Regions from separate parts of the Gracilibacillus thailandensis genome, predicted to be linked through region 3. Evidence: predicted binding sites of a transcription regulator. Region 3 holds the regulator's gene; each other region holds the start of a gene.

Region 1 (4,404 bases), on a different contig from region 3:
TGTTTTGGCGTTTCATTTTGCTCTACTTTGCCACCTGGGAATTCTAGCCCGCGATTTTTATGCTTTGTTAACAGCCACTTCTTTTCGAAACGGCAAATCACCCAGACATGCTTCGGGTCTGAATCAAATGGCTGATCTTCGAATGATAATTGTATTTTGTTATTATAGTAATCATAAAAAGTTTTCATACCTCTATACTACCTTTTATTTTTACTCATGGCTAATGTTTACTATTTTCCATGTATCATCTATTTTTTTAAATACAATTTCTATCGTGTAAGCCCCATATAACTCGTTTTCGTTGGATTGTGTAATAATTACTTTGTTATCTTTTGATTCTTTTTCGTAGTCTTCATCCTTTTCGAACCATGGTGGAGTTTCAGTTGGTACGATATATAATCCGTCTTCTTTCTCTTCATAATAGTAATCAATATAAGGTTTTACGGCACCTTTTACAACATAGGGCTCAAAAGCATTTAGCAGCTCCTCTTTTGTATCGAATCTTACTACTTTATAATGATCATCAATTTCCTGTACTAATAGGTCCATGAATGTATCTGTCAGCTTCACAATTTCTTCATGTGTTATCTCATTCGCTTCAGCTGCTTGCTTGATATTGTCAACATGTAGTTGTTTGGGCCCGGCGGTTTTGTGTGCATATTCATGATTTTGCTTTGCATATGTTTGTGTGTCTGGTTGATTGATCGTGATAATCGCAAATGCAAAAAGGACTACAAATGTTATGATCGTGATGATTTTTTTCATGGTTTCTCCCTCCTAGTGTCCTTTTATATATCTATTCCTTTTATTATTTATTGTAAACATCTATTTATATAATTAGACGTATAAGCCTACTGATTTGTTTCAATTATTTTCATTTTTCGGACTGATCCCAGATTCGTCCATCGCTTGTTTTGTTTCGGGGGTTGCTAATTGATAGATCATCTGCATAACGTCTTGTAAATCCGTATCATAATCATCATTTTCCGGATCCTGGTGATACTGAACAAAAGGAATATGTGCACGTACAAAGGTACCGATATCATCTTCATGTATCTCATTAAATTTTTCCCTTAGTAGAAAAACTTCTTCGTCTGTTGCTTGAATAGTGTATTCTGCATTGTTACCATATGGGATTTGTGAGATTTCCTGTGAAGCTATATTGACGTAGTATGTTTTCTTTTCCATGTTTATTCACCTCTTCACAGGTATTGTATGTAAAATTACCAGAAACATGCGGACCTATGTATATAGATAGAAAAACGCCCTGCATTCTCGTTAGAACACAGGGCGTTTTCTTAACTACCTATAGATTGCATTTGTTGTTGTTTCGATTCTTCGACAACCTCTTTAATAAGACAACGGCCACGACCATGTGGAATACACATTGGTGTACCGAACATCGGGTCATACATTACATCAGCTTTCATTTGAAATACATCATGTACCAAACTACAGTTAACGATTTCTTCTGGTTTTCCTTGCGCATATACTTGCTTATCTTTAATGGCAACAATGTGATGTGCATAACGACAAGCCAAGTTCAAGTCATGTAATACCATGACAATCGTGCTATTCCGGCGCTCATTTAATTCAAAGAGCAAATCAAGTATTTCGATTTGATGTGTCATATCTAAATAAGTAGTAGGCTCATCTAATAATATGGTATCTGTTCCTTGAGCAAGTGTCATCGCAATCCATGCACGCTGACGCTGACCACCTGATAAGGAATCAACAGCACGGTCCTTCAAGTCTGTCATATTGGTCGCATCTAAAGCCTCTACAACAGCCTTTTCGTCTTCTTCAGACCAACGCTTAAACATTGTTTTATATGGATGTCTTCCCTGTTTGACTAGATCTTCTACTGTTAATCCTTCTGGACTGATAGGACTTTGTGGCAAAATAGCTAACTGTTTTGCAACTTCCTTGGTTGGAACTTTTGCAATGTCTTCTCCATTTAAAACAACATCACCTTGTTTTGGCTTTAACAAACGAGCTAATGAACGTAATAATGTTGATTTGCCACAACCATTACCACCAATAAAGACGGTTATTTCTCCTTTAGGGATGGTAATATCCAATTCATCTATAATAATTTCATCGCCATATCCAAGCGTCAAATCCTTTGTTACTAATGTTTCCATGCTGAACCTCTCCCTTATTCACACTGTTTCGGGCTTTTTAATATCTTCGATTCAAACTTTTACTCTGTCTCTAGTTTATTAGCTTTTGGCAATTAAGTCAATGAGTTTGAGAATCGTTTTCAACCTTTTCTCTACTTTCACAAGTCTTACATTATGGTAACTTTACCTTAATGACGCCTAGCTCAAGCCAATAATTATATCTAAAAATTCATAAAATGATCACATTGAAAAAGGAAGCTTGACTCTGAATGATCTTTAACTCTTTTTCCACTAGAACCCTTGAAGTTATTACTATATTTTAACACTATTATTTTTTAGACGCATAGGCTATACTAATGAATAGAACGAATGTTCGTTAGAGGTGTTGAACAATGGATTATAGCTCTTTCCCTAAACATAATGTGCTTTGCATCGATATGCGATCTTTTTACGCAAGCATTGAATGTGTTAAACGCGGATTGGATCCGATGACAACCATGCTTGCAGTTGTTGGGGATAAAAATCGATCTGGCAGTATTATTCTAGCTGCTTCCCCTGCCTTAAAACAACGGCATGGGGTTAAAAATGTAAGTCGCTATTTTGAATTACCTAAAGATCCTGCAATCTATGTTGTCGAGGCAAAAATGGGCGATTACGTTAATATGTCAATGCAAATCACCAAATTGTTGCATCATTATGTTCCCAAAGAAGCAATCCATCCCTATTCCGTTGATGAAATGTGGATTACCGTCGATGGATTAGAGGATTTATACGGGGACGCTCACCACGTTGCTCAAATGCTTAAGGACGAAATATATGACACGATGGGATTGACCTGTGCAATCGGAATTGGCGATAATAAATTTTTGGCAAAGGTAGTCATGGACCTCTATGCGAAAAAAACTGGCATTGCTACATGTCGTTATCAAGATGTCGAGCGTTTATTATGGCCAGTTCCGATTGAAAAAATATGGGGAATTGGAAAACAACTGACAACACACTTGAACCGGATGGGAATTGTTTATTTAGGCCAATTGGCTAATTATCCCTTAGACCGACTCCAAAAACGATTCGGTGTCATTGGAGAGCAATTATATTGGCATGCGTGGGGAGTTGATTTAAGTCCCGTTTATGATTCATTTGGAAAAAAAGAAGAACAAAAAGGCTTTGGACACGGCATTACCTTATTACGTGATTATACTGCAGAAGAAACATTAATATGTATGCTTGATTTATGTGAAGAAGTATGTAGGCGTGCTCGTACACACCGCAGAGCAGGAAGAACAATTCATTTGGGCATTGGCTATGCCGATAACAGTGGAGGTTTTCATCGCTCACGTTCCCTTCACCTCCCCACCAATGTGACGATGGATATTTATCATGTATGCTTACAATTATTTCATGAATTTTATAATCAGCATAGTAAAATTCGCCGTGTCACTGTTTCATTGAACAACTTGTATGATGATATAGAAACACAGTTGAATTTATTTGAAGATCAACCGAAAAAGAAAGATGTCGGTTATGTGATGGATGCCATTCGCGCCAAATATGGATCAACTGCTATTTTACGTGCAACAAGCTATACCGAAGCGGGTATTACCCGAGAACGAAGCAAGAAAATTGGGGGACATTATGCATAGAAAAAAGGACAGCAGTTGGAGCAATGCTGTCCTTTTTTTGTTACTATCAATTTTGGGCTAGTTTCTATCAACTCTGCAATAAATGACGCTGCAGTTTATTTGTGGCATTGCGTGGCAATTGGTCACGAAAATAGATTGTCTTTGGTACTTTAAAGGAAGCAAGCCTAGCACTGCAATGTACTAACAATTGCTCGGCTGTTACGCCCTCATTTGCCACTACATAAGCAACAGGTACTTGCCCCCATTTACTATCTTCTATTGCGGTAACTCCAGCTTCTTGCACCCCTTTAAATGATAAGAGTACTTCTTCTACCTCAGCTGGATAGATATTTTCACCACCGGAAATGATTAAATCACTTCGGCGATCAACTACAAAGAGGAACCCTTCTTCATCTACATAGCCTAAGTCACCAGTGTGAAACCAGCCATTTCGAAAAGCTTCTTTATTAGCTTTTTCTCGATGATAATAACCTGATGTCACCATCGGCCCCTTGACGACTATTTCACCTACTTCGTTAGGTTTCGTTGTTTTATTATTAGCGTGAATTTGCAAGGATGCCGAGAAAAGTGGCTTTCCGGCAGATCCTAGTTTCCGTAATGCATCAGCTTCGCTTAAAGTCACAATCTGGGAAGATGTC
Region 2 (4,404 bases), on a different contig from region 3:
TTTTTCCACTGGGGTCTTCATGCATGGGGAATCTATGCGGTTGTAGCCTTAGCTTTAGCTTATTTTAAATTCCGCAAAGATGAACCTGGTTTAATATCTGCTACACTAAAACCGATATTCGGTTCAAAAATGGATGGTGCTTTTGGGAAAGTAGTGGATGTCCTAGCAGTATTTGCAACAGTAGTTGGAGTTGCGACCACGTTAGGATTCGGTGCCGCACAGATTAATGGTGGTCTTTCCTATTTAACAGATGTGCCAAATAGCTTTATCGTACAGTTCATCATTATTATCATCGTTACTGTATTATTTATGATATCTGCTTCAACTGGTTTAGGTAAAGGTATCAAATACTTAAGTAATACGAATATGGTCTTAGCTGTTGGTTTATTTGCTTTAATGTTTTTTATTGGTCCAACTATTTTGATTTTAAATATGTTCACAGACTCGGTAGGTGGATATATACAAAACATTATGCGGATGAGTTTTCGTATTGCACCGCTCGATGGTGAGCACCGTAATTGGATTAACGACTGGACGATTTTTTATTGGGCATGGTGGATTTCTTGGTCACCATTCGTAGGTATCTTTATCGCTCGTGTGTCACGAGGTCGGACGATTCGCGAATTTATGATAGGGGTATTATTATTACCAGCTGTCGTTAGTTTTCTATGGTTCACCACTTTCGGTACATCGTCAATTGGTGTACAAAACAGTGGAAATATCGATTTATCTTCATTTCCAACTGAGCAAGTGTTATTCGCTATGTTCAGTGAATATCCTGGATCGATTGTATTGTCCATAGTGGCCATTTTATTGGTTAGTACATTCTTTATTACATCAGCCGATTCGGCAACTTTCGTATTGGGGATGCAGACTACTTACGGTTCGTTAACACCTCCAAACAGTGTGAAGTTAACGTGGGGGGTAGCACAATCTGCGGTAGCGATAGTGTTATTATATAGTGGGGGACTGCAAGCATTACAAAATACCCTAATCATCGCAGCACTCCCGTTCTCGATTATTATGTGTTTAATGATGCTTTCGCTATATCGATCTTTAGCGAAGGAGAAGAAGGAGCTTGGTCTTTATCTCAAGCCTAAGCCTCGAAAGAATAAACGAGTAGAACAAAAATAATCATAATCTCGTGGCACGATTAAACGTGCTACGGGATTATTTTTTTATCATTCTTAGTTCTTGTTCATAGGGAACGTTTGTTCTTGTGTAAGCAATACGTTTTTGATATACTATTGGTGGATGTAAACAACTTTATAATGTTCAAGGCAAAGAAGAAAGAAGGGTGATAAGCATTGTCTGTATTAATGAAAGTCCATGAAGACACTCCAACTTATATTGATCATGATCAGTTGTTCAAACAACTGATTGGTACATTTTTTGATGAATTTATCGAAGTATTCTTTCCCTCTGTACATCAACAACTAGATTTTTCCTCACTCAAACCTCTTTCAGATGAAGTATTTACGGATTTGATTCACGGAGAAAGAAGACGTGCTGACATAGTTATGGAAGGCAGGTTGAAAGAACAGGATACGCTTATTATTATTCATGTAGAATCACAGAGTTATGAGCAAAAGAATTTTCATGAAAGAATGTATCATTACTTTAGTATATTGTATAATAGGTATAGAAAACCAATTATCCCCATTGCAGTATTCAGTTATGATAAGGTTCGTGATGAACAAGATTATTTTGAATTGACTTTCCCTTTCCTCCATGTTTTAACTTTTCATTTTTTTAAAATAGAATTAAAGAAACAGGATTGGCGTTCGTTTCTGAGATCCAATAACCCAGTTGCAGCAGCCTTACTTAGTAAAATGGGTTATAAGAATAGCGAAAAGGTACAAGTGAAAAAAGAATTTCTGCGTATGCTGGCAAAATTAGAATTAGATGCGGCTAAAATGGAATTGATATATGGCTTTTTTGAGACGTATGTAAAATTAAATCAAATAGAGGAGGAAAAACTAATGGAAAGCATACAGAACTCAAATGATGAAAGCTTAGAGGAATTTGTAAAAAAATTACCTAACTCCTGGCGTGATAAAGGATTGCGTGAAGGAAGAGAAAAGGGATTAGCTGAAGGAAGAGAAATCGGAAAACAAATTGGAAAACAAATTGGACAACAAATCGGGAAAGAAATTGGGAAAGAAATCGGGAAAGAAATTGGTAGAGAAGAAGGAGAAAAAATAGCAAAAAAAGAAATAGCAAAAAAAATGCTGTCCAAGGGAATGCAACCTGAATATGTAATGGAGATAACAGGGCTAACGAAAGAAGAACTCGAGAATTTTGGAAGTGAATCATAACAATATGAAGTTTAATCGTCAATCTCAAGTGGAGAGTGAAGATTTGTCGTATCATTAATAAATCACTTTTTGGCAGCCCACAAGCTTAGCTTATGGACTGCTTTATCATGTTATTCGCTGTTTTGCTTGTTGTAGTCTTCAGTATATTCTTCGATTACTTGGGCGCCGCCTGCATTTTTCCATTTCTCAATGGCTTCATCGAATCCTGCTTCATCAATTTGGCCCAAGAAGTATTGGTAGGTGGCATCTTCCATAATTTGATTGAGTGTTTCAGATTTATCAGCCCATGTAGGTGATTCTAATGCTGCTGTTGGGTCGTGAACCAAGTAATTATTGTTATCTTCATATAATTCATCTGCTTTTGCACGTGGTTCATAGTCATAGTATCCCGTATAACGGCCGTTTGTTTCTGGTTCACCAATTTCAAATGGTGTGTACGGGCGGATTTCTTGATTGTACTTGTCTTCACTTTCATCGAGAACCTTAGCAAAACCATCAATCACTTCATAATGTTCTCCTTCAATCCCCCAGTAAAGTAAGTTAGAGCCTTCTGGAGTCATTAAATAATCGAAAAATCCAAGAATTCCTTTCAGTTCTTCTTCTGTTTCAACAGATTGTTTCGGGAAAATAAGCATGCTTCCATAGCCAGGGATGGCGCGTGTTCGAAATTCCCCGTCAGGACCTTCGATGTAATTGTGGACATCCAATTCTACATCAGGATTAATGGCAACCGCATCACGATACATTGGTTCCACATCCCCCATCGTACCAATATAAACGCCAGCAGTACCATTCTTTAGCATCTCTTGTTGGTCTGTTTTACTTGTTACAGGAGCATCTTTGTTGATGTAGCCATTATCAAACAAGCTTTTGAAATAATCCATTGCTTCCCGGTATTCAGGAAACATAAATTGTGGTAAAAGCTGCCCATCTTTTTCTCCCCATCTATTAGGTGCTCCGTGCCATGTCGCAAAGTTTTCAAATGTTCCTAGAATTTCTCGGTCTGTTAAACCAATCGTGTCATCCTGGCCATTTCCATCAGGGTCATCTTCAGTGAATGCTTTCATCATATCGTATAATTCATCAAGGTTGGTTGGTGTATCAAGTCCTAGGTTTTCTGCCCAATCTTTTCGATAAATAAGTCCTTGGCGAGATAGAGGTCGGCCTGCGTAAAGGGTATATAGCTTACCATCGATCATTGTATTTTTTAGAATATCTTCATTTAGTTTGTTCAAGTTAGGAAACTCTTCAAGGTAGGGACCGATCTCCCAGTATTGTCCGTCACGCACTGCTTCTTTTTGTTGATCCAATGTCACGTCTTTTAGTAGAAAAACATCAGGGAGATTACCGGTTGCAATTTGTGAATTTAATGTTTCTGCATAGTTATTGTCAGGTACCCAGCGAATATCTAATTCTGTGTTGGTAGCTTCTTCTAATAATTCTTCGAGGCGACTGTCAGGTACTTCTGGAACATGCAAGTTAAACATCATGGAAATTTCTTGTGGACCATCATCATTATCCTCATTATTTGAAGCGCTTTCATTTTTGGAACAAGCAAATAGAAACAGAGCTAATGATACAAACAGGAGAAAAGCCAGCCGAATTTTATTTTTTTCCATCTTTCACACAACCCCTTTTTGTTTTTAATGCGATAAAGCACACTGCCTCAATGAACGATTGGACACCTCCTTGTTAATTACAACGTTGTTATTTTCAGGTGAGGACCCGAGTGAAATAATTGTATGCAAATTCTGTATGAAAGTAAATAGTAAATTGGAATTAAATATCGTTCGACAAAATAAAAAAGTTGTTTAGAGTTATTACGAGTTACTGTGAGTAGTGAAAGTAATATTAATAATGTTTAGAGATAACAGACGCTAACTACTTGATAAGTTTCGCTAAAGAACAATGGCGACACTAGCCCCACTGATCGTAGTCTTATTTTATTACTTTAGCGGTTTGCTGTGCAATATAGTTTAACTAGCTAATCATTGAACTGGTGAGTTTCGATATGAGAGGTTCATAAAAGCGCAAGAATAATAGTTTTCTCCGTTTTAGAGCAGTGCAACAATTCATAGGAGGGCTG
Region 3 (4,404 bases):
GCAAAATGCTCGTATTATACGAGATAAAGTAGTGAACATCGGTGTTCTTCCAGTTACAATTACGGTTACTATTGCAGGTGTTGATTTACCAGTGACATTGTCAACTTCAATTCCTTTCCAGGAGCACACTGACTTCCCGGGCGCTTGTCCAGAAGATACCTTACAAGAGACTCCACTTGAAGTGGAAGGAATCTTCACTCAACCTGGGGTACCAGTAATAACTGGTCCTGTAGTGGGTGACTTGGTTACAGGTATATTGTTTAAAGTAGTTTTACGAACTAATATAACGGTTACACGACCAGTTATACAAGATGCGCAAGGAAATATTTGTGATGTGAATCCAAATCGTTGTAATAATATTGGAGATGCACCTTCCTTCACATTACCTGCACCAGAAAATGCTAACGGTGGAATAATTCCATTAAGTAATAGCTAATAATCATAGTTAATTGCTCTATGATAACCAAGGATTATGTGAGTTACAATTAATATGTAAGTGTAGCATAAAGAAACCGGACCATATTCTAAATCTATGAAAATACAAGGAGACCCTAGAACTTTTTAAAGTCTGAGTCTCCTTGTACATCCATTTATTACTGGAGAAAAACAAAAAAGAGGTATAGAATATAAGACAATCTACAATGGAAGTATCACTACAATTGTCCTTAGTATACATAATAAGATTATAGTAAACAATAACTTATGGTATTGAAAAAAGAAAAGTGCGACTTATATAAAGTACGCACTTTTTTATTATGACTAACTTATTTAGATACTGCGATACAAGCCGACTACTTTTCCTAAAATACTGACATTATCATAGATTAGCGGATCCATCGTTGCATTTTCAGGTTGCAAGCGAATATGATCTTTTTCTTTAAAGAAACGTTTTACAGTTGCTTCACTGTCTTCTGTCATTGCAACGACAATATCTCCATTTTCTGCTGTGTTTTGTTGTTTGACAATTACCTTGTCTCCATCTAATATTCCTGCTTCAATCATACTGTCTCCCTCAATAATCAATACAAATAATTGTTCGCTTACATGCATTTCATTGTGCGGAATTGGAATATATTCTTCAATATTTTCGACTGCTGTGATAGGAAGACCAGCCGTTACTTTCCCGATAACTGGTGCAAATGTAGCTTCTGTTTGCGGAATTTCCAGTTCTCCATCTTGTGGAAGTACTTCTATCGCTCTTGGTTTAGTAGGGTCACGTCTGATATAACCTTTCTTCTCTAATCTGGCTAGATGACCGTGAACGGTTGAACTTGATGCTAAACCAACTGCTTCTCCAATCTCACGAACAGATGGCGGATATCCTTTTAGCTCTACTTGTTCTTTAATATAAGCTAATATCTCCTCTTGTCGTTTTGATAGATTTGTCATATTTAAATCTCCTTATACGTATTATTTATTAATCAAAGTATAGCATAGTAAGATCAGATTTACAAACATTCGTTCGAGAAAACTGTTGACATGAACATCTGTTCGTGTATAATTAAGATACGAACAAAAGTTCTGTGGAGGGATTTATCATGTTAAAAAATATTTCTAAGATTGACATTTTCTATTTGGTTGCCTTTATACTAGCTATTGTCTTTTTTTATGTTTCAGCAGTAACTAGTTTATAAAATGAAGGAGTAAATTTATGACGAAAGCAATCATTTATTGTCGTGTGAGTACAGAAAAGGAAGCGCAAGAAACTTCTATTAAACGGCAGCAAGAAGAATTGCAATTGTTTGCAAATAAATATAATTTCGAAATCATCAATATAATAGAAGAAAAACAGAGTGGATATGAGATTGAACGAGAAGGTATTTTTGAAATGTTAGAGGAGTTTCAAAGCGGAAAGGCAGATACACTACTCATTCAAGATGAAACAAGACTTGGAAGAGGAAATACAAAGATAGCATTACTTCATCAGTTAAATCGCTTAAATGTCAACATATATACACTTTCACACCATGGTGAGCTACAACTATCCGAAGGCGATTCAATGGTGCTACAAATTGTCTCGATAGTAGAGGAATATCAAAGGAAATTACACAATGCGAAAATTAAAAGAGGGATGAAGAAGGCAGTAAATAATGGATTTAATCCAGCCGAAAATCTTTCTAATCAGCATCTCGCCAAAGGTAGAGAACGAAAAGAATTTCCGATAGAAGAAGTAGTCCGGTTAAAAGGGAATAATTTAACCTTCCAAGAGATCGCGTCGATTTTAAGAGGAATGGGTTACGATGTATCTAAAGCAACTGTGCATCGCCGTTATCAGGAATACCAATCACTTGAAAACTGATTAAATCAAGATTAGAATAAAGAGAGAGTATACGATTCGTGTATACTCTTTTTTCATTGTAAACTAGGATAAATCAACCGTTATTATGGTATAGAAAAGAGGTGTCAAATCTCTATGTTATCAAAGGAAAAAATTGCTCGTATTAATGAATTAGCAAATAAAGCGAAAACAGAAGGTTTATCAGATGAAGAAAAGCAGGAACAAAAATCTTTGCGTGAAGCCTATCTGAAAAATGTTAGAAAGTCATTTAAAAATCATATGAAGGGGATGACTGTTGTTGACCCGAATGGTAATGATGTCACTCCGGAAAAATTAAAACGATTAAAAGAGAAGAAAAAGTAGAGAATTCTACTTTTTCTTCAAAAATTATAAAAGTTTAGCAAAAACTGATATTTCTAAAGAAATTACGCGCTTTTTGTCTTGATATACTTGTCTTTAAATTGATTTCGTTATAGGATTATAAATGTGCGTACATATTTTGCAATTTTGAAAGGGGACAAATGAAAAGATGGCAAATCAAATTGAACAAATGTCTATTAATGCAATAAGAACATTGTCAATAGACGCGATTGAGAAAGCTAATTCTGGTCATCCAGGGTTGCCAATGGGTGCTGCTCCAATGGCATATACGCTTTGGACACAACACATGAATCATAACCCGAAAAGCTCTAAATGGTTTAATCGTGACCGTTTTGTATTATCTGCAGGTCATGGCTCTATGTTATTGTACAGCTTACTTCACTTGTCAGGTTATGATGTAACAATCGATGATCTAAAAGGATTCCGTCAATGGGATTCCAAAACTCCAGGTCATCCAGAAGTACACCATACCGATGGGGTAGAAGCAACGACAGGACCATTAGGTCAAGGTATTGCGATGAGTGTAGGTATGGCAATGGCTGAAAAACACTTAGCAGCTAAATACAATAAAGATAAATTTAATGTAGTAGATCACTATACATTTGCAATTGTTAGTGATGGGGATCTAATGGAAGGTATTTCACATGAGTCTGCATCTCTAGCTGGTCATTTAAAATTAGGTAAGCTTATTGCTTTATATGACTCTAATGATATTTCATTAGATGGTGAGTTAAACAAAGCATTCTCCGAGAATGTAGAAGACCGTTTTAAAGCTTATGGATGGCAAGTAATCCGTGTTGAAGATGGTACGGATACAGAGTCCATTTCACAAGCTATTGCAGATGCAAAAGCAAATACGGATCAACCAACATTAATTGAAGTAAAAACTGTAATCGGCTATGGTTCTCCTAATAAATCTGCTTCAGCTGCGTCACATGGTGCACCACTTGGAGAAGATGAAGTTAAATTAACCAAAGAATTTTATAATTGGGAACATGAAGATTTCCATGTACCTGATGAAGTATATCAGGACTTTAATACGAAAATTGTTGAAAACGGTAAAGCAGTAGAGCGAGAATGGAATGAATTGTTCGATGCTTACAAGAAAGCATACCCTGAATTAGGTCAGGAATTAGATGAGGCTATTAACAATCAATTACCTGAAGGTTGGGATAAAGACTTACCAGTATATGAAGCAGGTAAAGACGAAGCTGCTACTCGTGCTACATCAGGTGAAGTTTTAAATGCTATTGCGAAAACTGTACCTTCATTATTCGGTGGTAGTGCCGACTTAGCAGGTTCTAACAAAACGAATCTAAAAGATGCTGGAGATTTCTCAGCTGCAGAGCCAGACAAACGTAATATCTGGTTTGGTGTACGTGAATTTGCGATGGCAGCTGCGTTAAATGGTATGGCATTACATGGAGGACTTAAAGTATTCGGTGGTACTTTCTTTGTATTCAGTGACTACTTACGTCCAGCTGTTCGTCTGTCTGCTATTCAGAATCTCCCTGTAACATACGTATTAACACACGATTCAATTGCGGTAGGAGAAGACGGACCAACTCACGAACCAGTAGAACAACTAGCTGCGTTTAGAGCTATGCCAAATCTTTCTGTTATTCGCCCAGCAGACGGTAATGAAGTACAAGCTGCATGGCGCTTAGCAATGGAATCTACATCACAGCCAACTGCATTAGTGCTTACTCGTCAAGGACTTCCTACGTTAGAAGGAACTGCTGAAA

The links. Region 3 encodes LexA, which represses DNA repair genes until DNA is damaged. Its sites were predicted from a motif close to CGAACATATGTTCG; they were not measured.
Region 1: the regulator LexA is predicted to act here: its motif matches at 2,486-2,499, upstream of GH715_RS04405 (DNA polymerase IV).
Region 2: the regulator LexA is predicted to act here: its motif matches at 1,205-1,218, upstream of GH715_RS19230 (RpnC/YadD family protein).

The regions. Positions count from the first base shown of each region.
Region 1 is NZ_WJID01000010.1:24,475-28,878, reverse strand. It holds gene ytkD (RNA deprotection pyrophosphohydrolase) at 1-188, opposite strand, end outside; gene GH715_RS04420 (hypothetical protein) at 211-765, opposite strand; gene GH715_RS04415 (hydrolase) at 865-1,188, opposite strand; gene GH715_RS04410 (ABC transporter ATP-binding protein) at 1,299-2,144, opposite strand; gene GH715_RS04405 (DNA polymerase IV) at 2,516-3,766, shown strand; gene GH715_RS04400 (o-succinylbenzoate--CoA ligase) at 3,834-4,404, opposite strand, start outside.
Region 2 is NZ_WJID01000085.1:1,774-6,177, reverse strand. It holds gene GH715_RS19235 (glycine betaine uptake BCCT transporter) at 1-1,134, shown strand, start outside; gene GH715_RS19230 (RpnC/YadD family protein) at 1,320-2,318, shown strand; gene GH715_RS19225 (extracellular solute-binding protein) at 2,429-3,937, opposite strand.
Region 3 is NZ_WJID01000007.1:23,231-27,634, reverse strand. It holds gene GH715_RS21740 (N-acetylmuramoyl-L-alanine amidase family protein) at 1-436, shown strand, start outside; gene lexA (transcriptional repressor LexA) at 769-1,389, opposite strand; gene GH715_RS03280 (YneB family resolvase-like protein) at 1,652-2,299, shown strand; gene GH715_RS03275 (DUF896 domain-containing protein) at 2,414-2,641, shown strand; gene tkt (transketolase) at 2,808-4,404, shown strand, end outside.